3 regions of the Brachymonas sp. KE5 genome follow, and region 1 is predicted to be linked to each of the others. Evidence: predicted binding sites of a transcription regulator. Region 1 holds the regulator's gene; each other region holds the start of a gene.
What was found. Region 1 encodes FNR, which switches genes on or off when oxygen is low (the NO sensors DNR and NnrR bind a similar motif). Its sites were predicted from a motif close to TTGATNNNNATCAA; they were not measured.
Positions count from the first base shown of each region.

Region 2: the regulator FNR is predicted to act here: its motif matches at 3,691-3,704, upstream of ACX36O_RS12305 (DUF3149 domain-containing protein).
Region 3: the regulator FNR is predicted to act here: its motif matches at 3,540-3,553, upstream of ACX36O_RS07140 (hemerythrin domain-containing protein).

Region 1 is NZ_CM173463.1:645,059-651,256, forward strand. Features, by position in the region: gene ACX36O_RS03005 (cbb3-type cytochrome oxidase subunit 3) at 1-86, shown strand, start outside; gene ccoP (cytochrome-c oxidase, cbb3-type subunit III) at 83-988, shown strand; gene ccoG (cytochrome c oxidase accessory protein CcoG) at 1,136-2,605, shown strand; gene ACX36O_RS03020 (nitrogen fixation protein FixH) at 2,623-2,910, shown strand; gene fnr (fumarate/nitrate reduction transcriptional regulator Fnr) at 3,013-3,741, opposite strand; gene hemN (oxygen-independent coproporphyrinogen III oxidase) at 3,965-5,362, shown strand; gene ACX36O_RS03035 (sulfite exporter TauE/SafE family protein) at 5,456-6,142, shown strand; gene ACX36O_RS03040 (sulfite exporter TauE/SafE family protein) at 6,146-6,198, opposite strand, start outside.
Region 2 is NZ_CM173463.1:2,586,951-2,593,148, reverse strand. Features, by position in the region: gene ACX36O_RS12325 (LPS-assembly protein LptD) at 1-834, opposite strand, end outside; gene ACX36O_RS12320 (aminoglycoside phosphotransferase family protein) at 1,146-2,234, shown strand; gene ACX36O_RS12315 (16S rRNA (uracil(1498)-N(3))-methyltransferase) at 2,263-3,033, shown strand; gene ACX36O_RS12310 (HP1242/YdcH family protein) at 3,083-3,304, opposite strand; gene ACX36O_RS12305 (DUF3149 domain-containing protein) at 3,462-3,629, opposite strand; gene ACX36O_RS12300 (CHASE3 domain-containing protein) at 3,889-5,394, shown strand; gene ACX36O_RS12295 (rhodanese-like domain-containing protein) at 5,412-5,825, shown strand; gene ACX36O_RS12290 (AI-2E family transporter) at 5,880-6,198, opposite strand, start outside.
Region 3 is NZ_CM173463.1:1,512,065-1,518,262, reverse strand. Features, by position in the region: gene ACX36O_RS07160 (alpha/beta fold hydrolase) at 1-505, opposite strand, end outside; gene pgsA (CDP-diacylglycerol--glycerol-3-phosphate 3-phosphatidyltransferase) at 575-1,141, opposite strand; gene ACX36O_RS07150 (P1 family peptidase) at 1,244-2,257, opposite strand; gene ACX36O_RS07145 (energy-coupling factor ABC transporter permease) at 2,254-2,874, opposite strand; gene ACX36O_RS07140 (hemerythrin domain-containing protein) at 2,958-3,476, opposite strand; gene ACX36O_RS07135 (universal stress protein) at 3,645-4,100, shown strand; tRNA gene ACX36O_RS07130 (tRNA-Gly) at 4,167-4,242, shown strand; gene alkB (DNA oxidative demethylase AlkB) at 4,307-4,960, opposite strand; gene ACX36O_RS07120 (choice-of-anchor I family protein) at 5,048-6,198, shown strand, end outside.

The sequences.
Region 1 (6,198 bases):
CGCACCGCTTCGACGAGGCTGCCCAGTTGCCGTTCGGTCCGGAAGAGGCTCCGAGCCCCCAAAAACATACTGAGGATACAAAATGAGTGACTTTATCAGTTCCTTCTGGTCACTGTGGGTGATGGCGATCGTCGCTTTCGGCATCATCTTCTGTGTGGCTGTGCTGCTGTTCGGCGCACAGGCGCGCGCTGCAACCGCCGAAGACAAGACCACCGGCCACGTGTGGGACGGCGACCTGCGCGAGATCAACAACCCGCTGCCGCGCTGGTGGGTGGGCATGTTCTGGCTGACCATCTTCTTTGCCATCGCCTACTTCTTCATGTATCCGGGCTTCGGCAACATGAAGGGTTCGCTGGGCTGGACCTCCAAGGGCCAGTACGAGGCAGAGATGGCCAAGGGTGATGCCCAGGTGGCACCGCTGTTCGCCAAGTACGCCGCCATGCCGATCGAGGAGATCGCCAAGGACAAGGACGCCAACGGCATGGGCCAGCGCCTGTTCCTGAACAACTGCGCGCAGTGCCATGGCTCCAGCGCCAAGGGTGGCACCGGCTTCCCCGACCTGAGCGACAACGACTGGCTGTGGGGCGGCAAGCCCGAGCAGATCATGGAAACCATCACCAAGGGTCGCAACGGCAACATGCCGCCCCAGATCCAGGCCATCGGTGGCACGCCCGCCGATGCCAAGGCGGTGGCCCACTACGTGATGAGCCTGTCCGGCCTGCCGCACGACTCGGCTGAAGCCTCTGTCGGCAAGGGCAAATTCATGGCCTGTGCGGCCTGCCACGGCGCAGATGGCAAGGGCAACACGGCGCTGGGCGCGCCCAACCTGACCGACTCGGTCTGGCTGATGGGCGTTCCGAGCGAAGCCAACATCGTGAACCAGATCACGAATGGCAAGATCAACGTGATGCCCGAGTGGCACACCAAGCTCAAGCCCGAGCAGATCCGCCTGGTGTCGGCCTATGTGTGGAGCCTTTCCAACAAGTAACCGACAATGTGCACAGGAAAACCTGTGCACGGGATAATGCACCGCCATGACTTCGATCAAAGGTCATGGCGGTTTTTTCATATGGCGACGCCCGATCGTCTTATCATATTCGGGTTCATGTAAGTAAGGCAGTCTGGAACACACACTATGTCCAACGAAGTCCCCGAGAAAAAGCAAACGCCTGAACCGGCACCGGAAAAAAAGGTCATCCCGATCGAGAAGGACACCTTGATGTCGGCCGCTACCGGCGGTTCGCTTTTTGCGGCATCCAAGGCGATCCATCCGCGTTCGATTTCCGGTCGTTTCACCAACTGGCGCTGGATTTTCGTCTGGCTCACACAGATCGTGTTCTATGGTCTGCCCTGGCTGAACTGGGGCGAGCGCCAGGCCGTGCTGTTCGACCTGGGTGCGCGCAAGTTCTATATCTTCGGCCTGGTGCTGTACCCGCAGGACTTCATCTACCTGACGGGCATTCTGGTCATCTCCGCACTGTCGCTGTTCCTGTTCACGGCGGTGGCAGGGCGCCTGTGGTGCGGCTACACCTGCCCGCAGACGGTTTACACCGAGATCTTCCTCTGGGTCGAGGCCAAAATGGAAGGCGACCGCAGTGCCCGCATGCGCCTGGACAAGAGCGGCTGGACGGGCGAGAAGATCCTCAAGCGTGGCGGCAAGCACCTGATCTGGCTGGCGATTGCGGTCTGGACGGGCCTGACCTTCGTCGGCTATTTCTCGCCCATCCGCGAACTGATCGGCAACTTCGCGCACTGGAACCTGGGCAACTGGGAAACCTTCTGGATCTTCTTCTACGGTTTCGCTACCTACGGCAACGCCGGCTTCATGCGCGAGCAGGTCTGCAAGTACATGTGCCCGTACGCTCGCTTCCAGAGCGCCATGTTCGACCCCGACACGCTGATCGTGACCTATGACGAGAACCGTGGCGAGCCGCGCGGTCCGCGCTCCAAGAAGGTCGATCGCAGCACGATTGCGCTCGGCGACTGTATCGACTGTTCCATGTGCGTGCAGGTCTGCCCGACCGGCATCGACATCCGCAAGGGTTTGCAGTACGAATGCATCGGCTGCGGCGCCTGTGTGGATGCCTGCGACGAGGTGATGGACAAGGTCGGCTACCCGCGTGGCCTGATCAAGTACTCCACCGAGAACGCGATGAAGAACAACTGGGGCAAGAGCGAGATCTGGAACCGGATCAAGCGTCCCCGTATCCTGGTCTACACGGGCATCCTGGTGCTGATTGCGGCTGCGCTGGTGACCAGCCTGAGCATGCGCAAGCCGATGCGGGTGGACATCATCCGCGACCGTGGCGTGATGTCGCGCATCGTCGACGGCGGCAAGATCGAGAACGTGTACCTGGTGCGCGTGATGAACACCACCGAGAGCGAGCAGAACTACGAGATCCGCGTGAACGGACTGCCCGGCGCCACCATTGCCGAAGGGGCAGACATGACCATCGGCCCGGCCCAGGTCGAGCAGCACGTGGTCGCCGTGCGCATTCCCGTGGGTTCCATGGAGCCGGGTTCGCACCCGATCTACCTGGATATCCGTGAAACCGGCAGCGATGCCATGGTGACCGAAAAGGCCGCCTTCCTGGTACCGAAATGATGAGCCAGGAGTCACGCATGCAAACCAGCAACCCGGATGCTTCGTCCCGTGGTCAGGTCCCTCACCCCGAAGAGGGCCGGTCGTGGTGGACGTATCCGATCGTATGGATGGTGGTGGGCGGCCCGGTGGCCGTCATCATCGCCAGCCTGATCACCTGGTACTTCATCGCGCATTCGCCCAATGAGGTGCTGATCGAGAGCCGGGAGGTGGAAACGCCCGGCCTGTCCAACCAGGGGGCGCAATTCACCCCTGCCAACCGGGCGCGCAATCATGCCGCCACGGGCGGCGTTCCGGCGTCGCACTGACCGGAAGCTCTCCTGAAGAATGCCGGCTGTGTGCCGGCATTTCTTTTGTTAATGAGAGGCGGGTTTCGCCCAACTGGTGCTTGCTCGTGCAGTGCTGCCGGGCTATTCGGGGTGGTGCTGGCTGACCAGCTGCTGCAGCGCTGCCGTATCCAGAATGCGCACGTGGCGTTGGCGCACCTCCACGATGCCCTGTTCGGCAAACCTGGAGAAGGTGCGGCTCACCGTTTCCAGCTTGAGGCCAAGGTAGCTGCCGATTTCCTCGCGCGTCATGCGCAGCACCAGTTCCGATTGCGAAAAGCCGCGCGCATGCAGGCGCTGCACCAGATTGAGCAGGAAGGCGGCCAGGCGTTCCTCGGCGCGCATGCTGCCGAGCAGCAGCATCATGCTCTGGTCGCGCACGATCTCGCGGCTCATGATCTTGTGCACGTGGTTCTGCAGCACCGTCACTTCGCGGGAAAGCGCCTCGAGTTCGTCATAGGGCATGACGCAGACTTCGGAGTCTTCCAGCGCGATCGCATCGCAGGTGTGGCGGTCGTGCACGATGCCGTCCAGCCCGACGATCTCGCCGGCCATCTGGAAGCCGGTGACCTGGTCGCGGCCGTCCTGCGCAGTGACCGTGGTCTTGAAAAAGCCGGTGCGGATGGCGTAGAGTGCCTTGAACGGGTCACCGTGCGTGAACAGCGGTTCGCCACGCGGAATCCTGCGCCGGGCACCGACCATGTTGTCGATATAGCGCAGTTCTGCCTCGCTCAGACCCATGGGCATGCACAGCTCGCGCAGATTGCAGTTCGAGCAGGCCACTTTGTAAGACTTGGGGAGCGAAGGAGACATGCAGCTATCCGGGGCGCGCGCCATTGCGCACTTGATCCTTGTCATGGAAAGTGCCGATTATCGCATGGCGGAAAAGAGGGGTTGATACATATCAATGGCTGCAGGGGCATTTCGCTGGCAAAGTAGATACCCGCAATGACAGCATGGCAGCGCCCGCAACCGTTCAGGCTTTTGTGCAGCAAGGGGTTATGCTGGCGCTTGCTCACTTAGAATGCCCGAGACCATGAGCAGTACCGAACAGATCATCCTCACCCCAGAATTGCTGGCCCGCTACGACATTGCTGGCCCGCGCTACACCTCCTATCCCACGGCTGACCGTTTTGTCGAGGCCTTTGGCGAGAGCGACTACATCGCTGCGCTGGAGCAGCGGCACAATTCCCGGCCGGGCCATGTGCTGCCGCTGTCGATCTATGTGCACGTGCCGTTCTGCCAGTCGCTGTGCTACTACTGCGCCTGCAACAAGATCATCACCAAGCACCGCGAGCGCGGCACCGAGTACCTGCGTTATCTGCAGCGCGAGATTGACCTGCATGTCGCGCATCTGGGGCGCGGGCAGGTGGTGTCGCAGCTGCACTTCGGTGGCGGCACGCCCACCTTCCTGGACGATGCGGAACTGAGTCAGCTGATGGGCATGATCCGGGGGGCCTTTGAACTGGCAGAGGGCGGCGAATACTCGGTGGAAGTGGACCCGCGCACGGTGGATGAAAAACGCCTGCAGAACCTGTTCGACCTGGGCTTCAACCGCCTGAGCTTCGGCGTGCAGGACTTCGACCCGGACGTGCAGAAGGCGGTGCACCGCATCCAGCCGGCCGAGCAGGTGTTTGCGCTGGTGGAGGCATCGCGCCGCATCGGCTTCAAGTCGGTCAACGTCGACCTGATCTACGGCCTGCCGCAGCAGACCGCGGCCTCGTTTGCACGCACGCTGAAGCAGGTGAACGAGTTGCGGCCGGACCGTATTGCGCTGTATGCCTACGCGCATCTGCCCGAGCGGTTCAAGGCACAACGCCGCATCGATGCCTACACGCTGCCCAGCGGTGGCGAAAAGATCGAGATGCTGTCGCAATCGCTCAAGGCCTTTGGCGATGCCGGCTACGTGTACGTGGGCATGGACCACTTTGCGCTGCCCGATGATGCACTGGCCATTGCCAAGCGCCAAGGCCGCCTGCACCGCAACTTCCAGGGCTACAGCACGCAGCCGGACTGCGACCTGATCGGCCTGGGCGTTTCGGCCATCGGCCGCATCGGCGCCACCTACAGCCAGAACGCCAAGACGCTGGAAGACTACTACGACGCGGTCGAGCGCGGCCATTTCCCGGTGGTGCGTGGCCTGGCGCTGACGCGAGACGACTTGATCCGCCGCGCCGTCATCATGGCCATCATGTGCCAGGGCGAGATCGACTACGAGTCGATCAACCTGGCCTGGCTGATCGACTTCAAGGATTACTTCGCGCGCGAGCTGGAGATGCTCGGGCAGAAGGAAGAGGAAGGCATGGTGCGCATCACCGAGAACGGCATCACCGTCACCGAGCAGGGCTGGTATTTCGTGCGTGGCGTGGCCATGGTGTTCGACAAGTACCTGCAGGCGGACCGCACCCGCGTGAAATTCTCTAAAATCATCTGATCGGTGGCAGACACCCGGCAGGGTGAGAGGGACTGCCATGGCAAGGCCGGCACCGGTGCATACCGTGCCGGCCGTTTTGCATGAAAGAGAAGTATGGAAGCATCATTGATCGTCACGGCCCTGCTGATGGGCCTGGCGGGCGGCCCGCACTGCATTGCCATGTGCGGCGCGGCATGCGCGGGGATCGGCGTCACGGCCGGTGAACGGCCGGCGCAGCAGAATACGGCCATGGGGCTGTTCCAGGTGGGGCGGGTGCTGGGCTATGCCGGCCTGGGCGCGCTGGCCGCGGCCACCATGCAGGGCCTGGGCTGGCTGACGGTGCAGAGTGCCGCGCTGCGGCCGGTGTGGAGCACGATCCACGTCGCCGCGCTGGTGCTCGGGGTGTTGCTGATGTTCCAGGGGCGGCAGCCGGCCTGGCTGGATCGCTCGGCGCGCAAGGTGTGGGAGCGCATCAAGCGCCTGCAGCAGCGCGGCGGTTCTTTCGGGCCGGTGCTGGTGGGCATGCTGTGGGCCTTCCTGCCCTGTGGCCTGCTGTATTCGGCACTGATGGTGGCGGCCCTGACCGGCGTGGTATGGCAGGGGGCAGCCGTGATGGCCTTGTTCGTGCTGGGCACCAGCGTGTCGCTGATGGCGGGCCCGTGGCTGCTGCTGCGCATGCGCAAGCTGGGCGATGGCGAATGGGGCATTCGCCTGGCTGGCCTAGCGCTGGCCATCAGCGCCGGCGTGGCGCTGTGGATGGGCCTGATGCATGATCAGGCGCCGTGGTGCACCACGCCCTGAGGTTTACGCGCCCAGCAGGCGGATACCCTTGATCAGCATGCTGACCGCCAGCAGCA
Region 2 (6,198 bases), 870 kb from region 1:
GGGCGCGATGTCTACGTAATACGGCTGCGCGTACTCCACGCCGCTGGTGCTGCTGAAGGAGAGCGTGGGCGGCAGCAGGCCGGAGCGTCGCTTGTCCGATAGCGGAAAGCCGACGCCGCCCGGTAAGGGCAGGATGGGGACGTTGTAGAACACCAGCGCGCCGTTTTCCACGTAGCCTTCGTCCTGTTCGGCATTGATGATCAGGCGCTTGCCGCGCACGTACCAGGCCGGGTTGGACTTGCCATCCTTGCGCGGCTCGGCGCGGCAGGTGGTGTAGATGCCGTCGTGCGCCACGCTGTGCTTGTCGTCGAGAAACTCGATCTTGCTGGCCGTGCCGGTACCGCCGGTCTGGAGGATGGAGTAACTGACGTTGTCGAAGCTGCCCTGGAACGAGTCCATCTGCAACTGCAGCCGGTCGCCGCGGTAGATGTTGCCTTCTCGGTTGATATAGACCTTGCCGGTGACCGTGACGGTATCGCTGGGCTGGTGGTAGTGCAGCGTGTCGCTGCGGATCACGCTGCCGGGCTGGCGCAGTTCGGCATCTCCGGTAGCGGTGAGTTCGAGATCCACCTGGCCGTCGATGCGGTCGGCATGGATGATGGAGATGTTTTGTCCGGCCGCTGCCGCAGGCACTTTTTCATCGAGCCAGGGGCTGGATTGCAGGGCCAGCGGGGCGCTCTGCGTGCCGGGCAGGGCGGCGTCGGGCTGGGCCTGCACCGGGGCCGCGGCCAGACTGGCACACAGCAGCACGGCGCCGGCAGCCACGGGCGTGAGGGTGCGCCGGCCGCCGGCCGGGCGCGCTGCCAGGCTGCGGCCGCGGGCCGGGAGAACCATGCCGGAAGGCTGGGACGAGTGCTGAAGCAAAACCACGCGTTTCCTGTAGTGACGGGGAAGGCTGCGCGGCCATGCTGGCGCCTCAGCCTGCCAGGGCCGGATTGCTCCGGACTCCTGCAAATCCTGCCATTTTGCCAGTCAAACCCGGAGATTGCAGCGAATGGCCTTGCCGAAATGTTGCAGAGTACTGGCTTGTAACGCCGCACAAGCGCTGCAAAACCCCGCGCAGGCGGCATCGCTGCATACAATGGCAGTTTCAGGCCATGCCCGGCCGGGTTGGCGTGGCCGTTTCCTTTCCTGCCTGTCGCTCCATGTCCCTCGCGTCTTCTCCCTCGCCCGTCACCTGGGCGGATCCCGTCCGTGCTTCCCTTTTCGATGCCTGGCTGGCGCAGGTCGCACCGCGCCACGGCCTGCAGCCGCAGACGCTGCAGATCGCCAGTGCCGATGCCAGCTTCCGCCGCTACCTGCGCATTCTCGGCGCCGCGGGACAGCCGGCGCGCATCATCATGGATGCCCCGCCGGAGAAGGAAAACTGCCATCCTTTCGTGCATGTGGCGCGCCTGATGGAGGCGGCCGGCCTGCACGCCCCGCGCGTGCTGGAGTGGGACGAAGCCAACGGCTTCATGCTGCTGACCGATCTGGGCGATGCCACCATGATGAGCGCGCTGGATCCGGCCCGCCCCGAGGCGGCGCAGCCGCTCTATCTGCGTGCGCTGGACGTGCTGCTGCCCTGGCAGCAGGCCTCGCGCCCCGCGGTGCTGCCGCCCTATGACGAGGCGCTGCTGCGCCGCGAGCTGCAGCTGTTCCCGGACTGGTACATCGCGCAGCACCGCCAGCACCCGCTCACGCCGGAGCAGCAGCAGGTGCTGCAATCCGCCTTCGACCTGATCGTGCAGCGCAACCTGGCTGCGCCGCAGGTCTATGTGCACCGCGACTTCATGCCGCGCAATCTGATGCTGGGGGATGCACCCGGTGCGCCCCTGGGCGTGCTCGACTTCCAGGATGCGGTCTACGGCCCCGTTACCTACGACATCGCCAGCCTGATGCGCGATGCCTTCATCAGCTGGGAAGAAGACCTGGTGCTGGACGTGACCATCCGCTACTGGGAGCGCGCGCGCAAGGCCGGCCTGATGGATTTCGAGGACTGGCATGCCGACTTCGGTGCCTTCTACCGCGCCGTGGAATGGATGGCGCTGCAGCGCCACCTGAAAGTGGCCGGCATCTTCGCGCGTCTGACGCTGCGCGACGGCAAGGACAAATACCTGGCCGACGCGCCGCGCTTTATCCACTACATCCGCAGCACCGCGCGCCGCTACCGCGAGCTGGCGCCGCTGCTCAAGCTGGTGGACGATGTCGAGGGCACGCAGGATGTGACGGGCTATGCCTTTGGCCGCATGTGATGCGCCTGCTCCAGGAAAACTGCTGACCATGCCGCGCTTCCACTGTCCTGTCCCGCTGGCCGAAGGCGATACGCTCAGCCTGCCCGCGGGTGCGGCGCGCCATGTGCAGGTGCTGCGCATGCAGCCGGGTGATGCGCTGACGCTGTTCCATGGGGGCCTGGCGGCCCAGTTGCCGCCGGGGCAAGCGCGTCCGGACTATGCAGATGGCAGCTTCGAGGCCGTCATCACGCGCATGGGGCGCAGCGAAGTGGAAGTCCGCGTCGGTGCCCGGCAGGTGGAGCAGGCAGATGCGGGCCCACGCGTGCACCTGCTCAGCGGCGTGCCGGCCAACGAACGCATGGACTGGCTGGTGGAAAAGGCTGCCGAACTGGGCGTGGCCAGCATCCGTCCGCTGATGACCGAGCGCAGCGTGCTGCGCCTCAAGGGCGAGCGTGCCGAAAAGAAGCAGGCACACTGGCAGGCGGTGGCCGTGGCGGCCTGCGAGCAATCGGGGCGCAATCGTGTGCCCGAGCTGCACCCCGTCAGCACGCTGGCCGAGGCCGTGCAGGGCGCGGACAGCAAGGCAGCACGCTGGATACTGTCCCTGAGCGAAGGCAGCCAGCCGCTGGCGGTGCTGATGCAGGAAGCCCTGCCGGACGACATCTACCTGCTGTCCGGTCCCGAAGGCGGCCTGAGTGCGGGGGAAGAAGCGCTGGCGCTGGCCCGGGGTTTCCGGCCGCTGTCGCTGGGGCGTCATGTGCTGCGTGCCGAAACCGCACCGCTGGCCGCGCTGGCCTGCCTGACGCTGCGCCAGGGCTGAAAACAGCAATGCCCGCACGGGGCGGGCATGGAACGGGGGTAGGTCAGGCTCAGGCCTTGCCGTCTGCCTTGCGCAGGATCTGGTAGAGCTCGTCCTTGATCATCAGCTTCTGCTTCTTCAGAACCTCGATTTCTTCGTGGGTCGCGTGCTCGATGTGCGCTTCCATGTTCTTGATGCGGTGGTCCAGCTCGTTGTGCTTTTCGAACAGACGTTCGAAGTGGGCGTCTTCACTCTTGAGCTGGGAAATCAGGTCGCGGTATTCGGGAAACATGGGATGGTCCTCTTGGAGTGGGTATGGGCACTGATCCGGCCGGACCCTGCTGCCTTCGTGTTACGGCAGGTAACCGGCCTTCATGCCTCCAGTATAAGCGAGCCAGCCCCGTGCGGCGAGCACCCGGGCCGCCAGAACCATCCGTTCAATGCTGCACTCAGTTGCGCAGTTTCGGGGTGTCCTTGGCGTGTGCGGCCTCGTCGCGTGCCACGTTCTTGCGGACGAAGAAGAACAGCCAGGCAGCCATCACCACGATGAAGCCGATGGTGAAAATGGTCAGCAAGCCGATGTCGGTGGCAAACAGTTCGCGCATGAGCACATCCATGGAACTCTCCCATTCAGTTTACAAACATGGGCCATTGGGCCTGATCTGCGGCTTGGAACGTTTGACGTATGTCAATCACCCCCAGGATAGGTCAGCCAACCGTCATTTATGCCACGATTTGATGACTTCGACATGACGCTGCAGCCAGTCGGGCAGGGGGCAACTCGGGAATGGGCGGCATGCAGGGCTTGCTTCAGAGAGTGAAGATGCGCCGGTTTCCTACAAGAAAAGCGCACGCAGGCCATGCACAATTGGTTGCATGATAGCTGCAGCACGCTCCGAAACCCGCCTCGGCAAGGCCTTGCGCCACTTTTCCCGGCCCCATGCCATGTTCTGGGCCATGCTGGTGGTGGCTCTGGTGCTGCTGCTGAACGAGTTCGGCTACATGAACTCGCGTGACCATCTCGACCAGGTGGACCGTCTGGAGCAGCAACGGGTCGCGCTGAACAATCTGCGCACCGCCGTGATCGATGCCGAGACCCTGCAGCGCGGCTACCTGATTTCGGGCGACAAGCGCTATCTCGGCCCCTACCAGTTGGCGGTCTCGCGCATCGATCCGGCGCTGGACAAGGCACGCAGCTTCTACGTCGATTCACAGCAGCAGTTGAACGAGTTTGCCGGCATTTCCAGGCCCATCTCGCGCCGCATCGCCGAGATGGAGGTGACCGTGCGCATGCGCCAGAGTGCCAGCGGCGACGTGGACTGGCTCACCGCCTTCAACACCGATGCCGGACAAACCTACATGGATACCGCCCGTACCGGCATCGAGCGCCTGCGCCAGGCCAATGACCGCGCCCTGGCGGAAAGCAGGCTGGCCCTGCAGCGCAACCTGCTGGCGGCCCGTCTGGTGGTGCTGGCGGTGATCCTGCTGGGTGCGGCCGCGTTCTACCTGCTGGTGCGCCAGTCGCGCCGCATCGACCATATCCAGGAAGAGCGTCGCCAGGCCATCCAGCAGGAGCGCGACCAGCTCGACACCGAAGTGCGCGAGCGCACGCACCAGCTGTCCGAACTGACCACGCATGTGATGAAGGTGCAGGAGGCCGAGCGCGGCCGCATGGCGCAGGAGCTGCACGACGAGATGGGCGCGCTGCTCACGGCGGCCAAGCTCGATACGGCGCGCATCAAGTCGCGTCTGGGGCAGCTTGGCGTGGACGACGAGAAGATCGCCCAGCGCCTGCAGCATCTGGTGGAGTCGCTCAACGCCGGCGTGGCCTTCAAGCGCCAGTTGATCGAGGAGCTGCAGCCGTCCTCGCTGGCGCACCTGGGCCTGCGTGCCACGCTGGAAAACTACGCGCGCGAATTTTCCGATCGCACCGAGATCAGCGTGGAAACCGACATCGAGCCGGTGGAGCTGGCGCCCGAGGCGCAGCTGGTGGTGTTCCGCGTGATGCAGGAGGCGCTCACCAACATCAGCAAGTACGCACGCGCCAGCCATGTGCGCGTGATGCTGCACGACAAGAAGGACTACGCGCTGCTGCAGGTGCTGGATGACGGCATCGGCTTCGACGTGAACGAGAAGGCCAATGCCAGCTACGGCCTGTCCGGCATGCGGCACCGGCTGGAGGCCATGCAGGGCAGCCTGCGCATTGTTTCGGCGGCCGGACGCGGCACGCGCATCGAGGGGTCGCTGCCGCAGCGGCGCCATCAGCCCGCACCGCGCCCCGCCGCCGCGCCATCCCGTCCCGATGCGGGTGCCCCGGCACTGATCGTGGATACGTCCGGAGGCGAAACGCGGGAGGTGGTTTCGCCGGCTACACTCGGATGATTCCCGAGGACCCCCGCATGCAGACCACTCCCACCCAATACGCCGGCGACATCGAACCCGAACAGGCCTACACCTGGCAGCAGCAGGGGCAGGGCGTGCTGGTGGACGTGCGCACCGACGCCGAGCGCGACTGGGTCGGCATGGTGCCAGGAGCGGTGCCCCTGTGCTGGCGCATCTATCCCGGCATGGTGCCCAATCCCGATTTTGATGCCCAGGTACTGGCGATTGCGCAGCAGCATCCCGGACAGCGCCTGCTGTTCATCTGCCGCAGCGGTGTCCGCTCCGTCGGAGCCGCGCAGCGCGCTACCGAGCTGGGGCTGGGGGGCTGCTACAACGTGCTCGAAGGTTTCGAGGGCGATCTGGATGGTGCGCAACAGCGCGGCCATCGGGGTGGCTGGCGTTTTCGTGGTCTGCCCTGGATCCAGAAGTAAAAGCCGGTCTGCTGCGCACAGTGCCCGCGCGCCAGCCTGTGCGGGGTGTCTCCGTTACTCGCGCAGGAACTCGGCCACCGGGTGCAGCGCATCCACGCGGGCCGCAATCACCTTGATCACCACCACCAGCGGAATGGCGATCAGCAGCCCCAGCGCCCCCCACAGCCAGCCAAAGAACAGCAGCGCGATGAACTGCGCGGAGTGGTTGATGTTGGCAATGCGTCCCAGGATCCAGGCATAGGCCACCGATCCGACCAGTGCGGCCACCACCAGCGTGGAGCCCGCCGCCAGCGCGGCCGGCACGATGGCCCCCCATTGCTGCACGCCGGCAATGAACACGCCGATGGCGGTCAGCAGGGGGCCGACGTAGGGA
Region 3 (6,198 bases), 870 kb from region 1:
CGATCAGTGTTTCGGGCAAGGGCGCAGGCTGGATCAGGAAGAACCAGTGCCAGTAGGCACGCGCAAAGGCCTCTGTTGTGCCCTGGTACATGGCAAGCGTGGGCGCAATGTCCAGCAGCATCATGCGTTCGACTGCATGGGGGTGATCCACGCCCAGGCGATGCGCCACGCGTGCGCCGCGGTCGTGCGCCAGCACATGAAAGCGTCCGAAGCCGTGGTGCAGCATTACGGCCAGTACATCGAGCGCCATTTCGCGCTTGCTGTAGGGCAGGTGCTGGGCATCGGATGGCGGCTTGTCCGAATCGCCATAGCCGCGCAGGTCCATCAGCACCACGTGGAAATGCTGTGCCAGCGGAGCTGCGATCCGGTGCCAGATCGCATGGGTCTGCGGGTGGCCGTGCAGCAGTACCAGCGCGGGCGCATGGTCATCGCTGTGGCGGCGGATGCGGCTGTGCAGCCGCACGCCGCGGCGTGTCACATCAAAGCGGGTGAATCCTTCGAACATCTCCCCCTCCCGATGCGGCGGGACGGGTCCGGCCGCTGCAACTGGACGACGCGCCCGGCAGCGCGCCGCTTATTTCACCTTGGCGCGGATTTCGGGCAGCGCCTTCTGCAGGTAGTAGCCCATGGACCACACCGTGAGAATCACCGCAGCCCACAGCAGCCAGTAGCCCCACAGGCGCGTGTCGATCCTCTCGAGCAGCACGCCGTCGTACAGCAGGAACGGAATGGCCACCATCTGCACCGTGGTCTTGAGCTTGCCGATCATGTGCACGGCCACGCTGCGCGAAGCGCCGATCTGCGCCATCCATTCACGCAGCGCGGAGATGGCGATTTCGCGGCCGATAATGATGAGGGCGGCAAAGACGTCGGCACGGCCCAGGTGCACCAGGATCAGCATGCTTGCGCAGACTAGAAACTTGTCGGCGACCGGATCGAGAAAGGCACCGAAGGCCGACGTCTGGTTCAGGCGGCGGGCCAGAAAGCCGTCGAACCAGTCGGTGACGGCAGCCGCAATGAACAGGCCGGCGGCCAGCACGTTCTGTGCGCCCGGCGACAGAGGCAGATAGAACACCGCAACTAGCAGCGGTATGGCAACAATGCGCGCCCAGGTCAGGCTGGTGGGAAGATTGAGGAACATGCGGTATCAGGGTGGGGCAATGCAGACTGCCGTACTAGTTGCCGATTGTGTCACGGATTTGCGTGCGCCCCGGATGCACGGCAGCATTTGTCCCTTCGGCTCTTACACCGTCTGCCAGTCGCTGGCCGCCGGCAAGGCCAGATCCCCCACGTGCACCGTGCGCGCACTGCGCAGAGCCACCTGCACTGCTCGCTGAGTGGCTTCGGCGGCCATGGCGCCCAGGGTGATCATGTCGGGCGCCTGCTCCGCACCGGCAGCGCCGGTGGACAGAGCGAACAGGGTGTCCCCGTCCAGCATCGTATGCACCGGCGTGATGCAGCGCGCCAGGCCGTCATGCCCGGCCAGCGCCAGGCGTTGCAGTTGCGCCTTGTCCAGGCGTGCATCGGTGGCAATCACGCCGATGGTGGTATTGGTGCCGGGCAAGGCAAACTGCGGATGCTCTCCCTCCAGCAGGCTGCGCGTAGTGTCGCGCAGGGCACTGCCATCGGCCGTACGCGCGCCGGCCAGGATGCTGCCGTCCGGTGCCAGCACGTCGCCCACGGCGTTGACCGCCACCAGGGCGCCCACCGTCACGCCATGCACCGTCACACTGGCGGAGCCGATGCCGCCCTTCATGGCGCAACCATGGCCGAACAGCTTGCCCACCGTGGCACCGGCACCGGCGCCGACGTTGCCGGTCGCGCAGGGCGTGTTTCCGGCTGCCTGGCAGGCGGCACGCCCGGCTGCAGCGTCCGGCCGGATTGCCGCATCGCCCACGGTAAGGTCGAACAGCACTGCCGCCGGCACGATGGGGACACGGCCAACGCCGACATCCAGGCCGTAGCCCTGTTCTTCCAGCCATTCGGCCACTCCGGTGGCGGCTGCCAGTCCCCAGGCGCTGCCGCCGCTGAGCACGACGGCGTGCACCTGTTCCACCAGATTGCCGGGGCGCAGCAGATCGGTTTCGCGCGTGCCGGGCGCGGCGCCGCGCACATCCACGGCGGCGACCGCTCCTTGCGGCGTCAGCACCACGCTGCAACCCGTCGGGCGCAGATCCGAAGTGAAGTGCCCCACCTGCAATCCCCGCACCCGGGTGATGCAGCCAGTGTCAGGGAGGGTGGAGGCAGTGTGTGTCATTTGTGCAGATAGAGGTTGTCGGACCAGGTGGCCAGCCACTGGGGGCGGAAAGCAACGAAGATGGCACTGAACATGCCGGTCATGAAGGCTTCGCCCCAGGCCATCATCCAGTGCGCGGTAGTGACCAGGCCGGGCTCTATATTGGGGAGATCGGCACCCGCCCATTCGCCCAGCAGACTGGCGCCAAAAGTGCTCACTGCCGTCACGATGAAGCCGCGGCCCAGCGTATACACGAATACATGCGGGCCGATATAGCGCCGCAGCAGGGCTCCCAGCCACAGCGCAATGGTGGCGGGAAGCACGCCGATCCAGAAGGCGTTGGCGATCAGCGCTTCAACCGGAGCCGGGGCTACCAGGCCGGACAAGGCGGCAATCAGGCAGATCACCGGCACGGCCAGCGGCCAGCCCAGCATCAGCAGGATCAGGCAGGAGCCCGACAGGATCAGCGGGATCGGCATGCTGTGCATGCGCGGCAGCGCCCACAGCCACGGAAAGAACACCAGGCTGGCCAGCAGCGGAGTGGCCAGATTGCCTCCGCTCAGCATGCGCCAAGGACGCAGGCTGAAAGCCAGCGCCAAGGCCGCCAGCAGAGGCAGCCATTCCCAGTTGAGTTCCATCATGGCGTGGATGATACAGCGCGGCGCAGGCACGCAGCCTGCGCATCAGGGGCACAGCAATCTGGCCGGCAGGCGGCGGCGGGTCAGGCGCTGGCAGGAGTGGGGGCCGTGTCTGCGGCAGGCACGTTTTCGTCGGAACAGGTTTCGCCGCCGCAGCCATGGATCAGCTCGCCGGGCAACAGCTCGGGGTGGGCGATGCTGCCGCTGACCGGGTCGTAGCCCACGCGCTTGAGGTGCCAGGCCAGCGCGGCGTCCATGCTGTCGGCATGCTGCGGGAACCAGGTGGTCAGTTCGGCGGCCATCTGGCGCACGATGTTGCGGTGGCCTTGCTGGCCATAGCGCAGGCCGTCGCGCATCACGTCGAGCACCGCCTTGTGGTGCGTGGTGTGGCAGTTGCCGGCGGCAAAACGGGTTTCCACCATCCAGCGGTTTTCGTTGTCGAAGTGCACCTGGGTGTGATCGATCAGTTCTTCCCACTTGGCCAGCAGGGTGTCGTCGGGGGCCTGCTGCACCTCGGCCAGCAGATCCACGAATTCGATGTGGGTCTGGTCCATGGCGCCTACGCCCAGCGCCAGATCATCGCTCCATTGCAGTGTGCTCACATGCTTCTCCCTATGCATTCCGGATGTCAGTCGATAGTGTAATCACAGCGTTGTGCACGTCGCTTGATGCCGGTCAGGAACAGGGGGACGGCTGCGGTTACACTAGGCACAGAAACAACGCATTGGCTGGCTCTGTGCGCAGCCCTTCAACTATAGAGAGGAGTCAACATGTTCAAGCACATTCTTCTGCCGGTCGATGGTTCCAGCACTGCATCGCTGGCCGTTACCAAGGCTCTTGCCATGGCCAAGGCCTTCGGCAGCAAGGTGACGGCGCTCTACGTGCTCGATCCGTATCCCTTCGCCAGCGCAGGCCCCGACTTTGCCTTCGGCCAGGCCCAGTACCTGTCCGCAGTCAATACCGAAGCCGAGCAGGCCCTGAAGGAAGTGGCAGAAGCATTCGCAGCCGAAGGCGTGACGGTCGACACCGTGACGGTGGATGCCTACGCCGTGTGGAAGGGCATCATCGACACCTCCGACGAAGTCGGCGCCGACGTGATCGTGATGGGCTCGCATGGTCGCCGCGGCGTCGAGAAGCTGATGCTGGGCAGCGTGGCACAGCGCGTGGTTTCGCACGCCCACAACTCCGTGCTGATCGTTCACCACGGCGCCAAGGCCGCCGCCTGAGATTTTTCCGGAATTTTTTGCCTTGCTTGCAAAAATCGAAAAAATCAGCATACAATAGCGGCTTCCGCGGGAATAGCTCAGTTGGTAGAGCGCAACCTTGCCAAGGTTGAGGTCGCGAGTTCGAGCCTCGTTTCCCGCTCCATACAAGAAAAGCCAGTGCAAGCAATTGCACTGGCTTTTTGCTTTGTGGTCGGCAACAAAGGTGTTCAGAGCGCCTTGCGGAAGGTCAGGTTGAGCCGGCGCGCGCCGGTTTGCGGGTGCGGCTCGCCCCGCACGGCCAGCACGCCGTGGTAGCGCAGCCGGTCTGCGCCTCCCCACACCACCACATCGCCATGGTGCAGCAGCACGCGCTGCACGGGATCGCTGCGTCGCAGGCCGCCAAACTGGAAAGTGGCGCTCATGCCCAGCGAGACGGACACGATGGGCGCCTGCAGGTCGCGTTCGTCACGATCCTGGTGCAGGCCCATGCGCGCGCCCATCGGGTATTCGTTGATCAGGCAGACGTCGGGTTCGTAACCGGCAAAGCCGGCTGCCTGTGCGGCGGATTGCGCCAGCACTTTCCAGCTCTCAGGCAGCGCCGGCCAGGGATTTCCGCTGGCGGGATCGGTGGCGGTATACCGATAGCCGCGCGTGTCCGATGTCCAGCCTGCGGCACCCGCGTTACTGATGCCGACGGACATGGTTTTTCCTCCTGGAACCTGCATGCAGCGCGGAGGCGTTTGGGCATGCAGGCGGGCGATATCCCGCAGCAGTTGCTCGGCCTGCGGCAGCGCGAAGCCACGCAGCAGCACGGCCTGGGCCGCAAGCGGAATGCGCTCGGCAGCGTCGGCGGGCTCGAAAAGGTCGGCAGTGAAGGACATGGACGGAGAGATGTCACCGGACTGAAACATGGAGTGGTTACTGTATGTAACCATTCCCGAACTTCATCCAGCAAAGAGGTCATTTCAATGCAAGTACGCTCCATTGTCCAGGCGTTTTCCATCAGCGTGTTGTCTGCTGCAGCTCTTGTTGCCTGTGGCGGGGGAGGAGGTGTCGGTCCGGTCAAGCCGGCCGAGGAGGCAACGCCGGTCTCTTTCACGCTGGAGAAAATCGGTGGCTTCGAAACTGGGGTGTTCGGCAAGAGTGCGGCGGAAATTCCTGCCTATGATGCCGCCTCCAGGCGCGCGTTCGTGGTCAATGCGCAGTCCGGCAAGGTGGATGTGCTGGACCTGAGCAACCCTGCCAAGCCGAAGAAAGTGGGTGAACTGGCATCCGCAGCGGTACTGGCTGATTCCGAAATCAACAGCGTTGCAGTGCATGGCGGCATTGTTGCCGTAGCCATCCAGGCGCAGCCCAAGACGGAAGGCGGCCGCGTTGCGTTTTTCCGTGCTTCCGACCTGACGCTGCTCAGCCATGTTGCCGTTGGCGCGCAGCCCGACATGATCACATTTACGCCGGATGGACGTCGCGTACTCACGGCCAACGAAGCCGAACCCAGCAACGATTACCAGACCGATCCGGAAGGCTCGGTCAGCATCATCCATATCGACAACGTCCGGAATCCGGTCGTGCGCACCGCCGACTTCACTGCCTACAACGGGCGTGAAGATGAGCTGCGCGCCAAGGGTATCCGCATCTTCGGTCCTGGCGCCAATGCCGCCAGCGATTTCGAGCCCGAGTACATCGCCGTCTCCGCAGACGGCAAGACGGCCTGGGCCACCTTGCAGGAAAACAATGCCCTGGCCATCATCGACATCGATGCCGCCAAGGTGCGCGATGTGGTGCCGTTTGGCTACAAGGACCATGGTGCCGAGGGCAAGGGCCTGGATGCATCGGATGCCGACCTGAAGGCCGATATCCGCACCTGGCCGGGCGTGCTGGGCATGTATCTGCCCGATGCCATTGCCTCCTACAGTGCAGGTGGCAAGACCTATCTGGTGACCGCCAACGAAGGGGATGCCCGCGCCTGGGGCGAAGACGACGACGCCTACTGGACAGGGGATGCCGGCAAGGGGTTTGTGGAAGAATTCCGCGTCAAGCACCTGATCAATGCCAAGGGCTGGAGCGGCCGTGCCGGAGACGATTTGCCGCCGCAGCTCAATGCGCTGGCCAAGGGTGG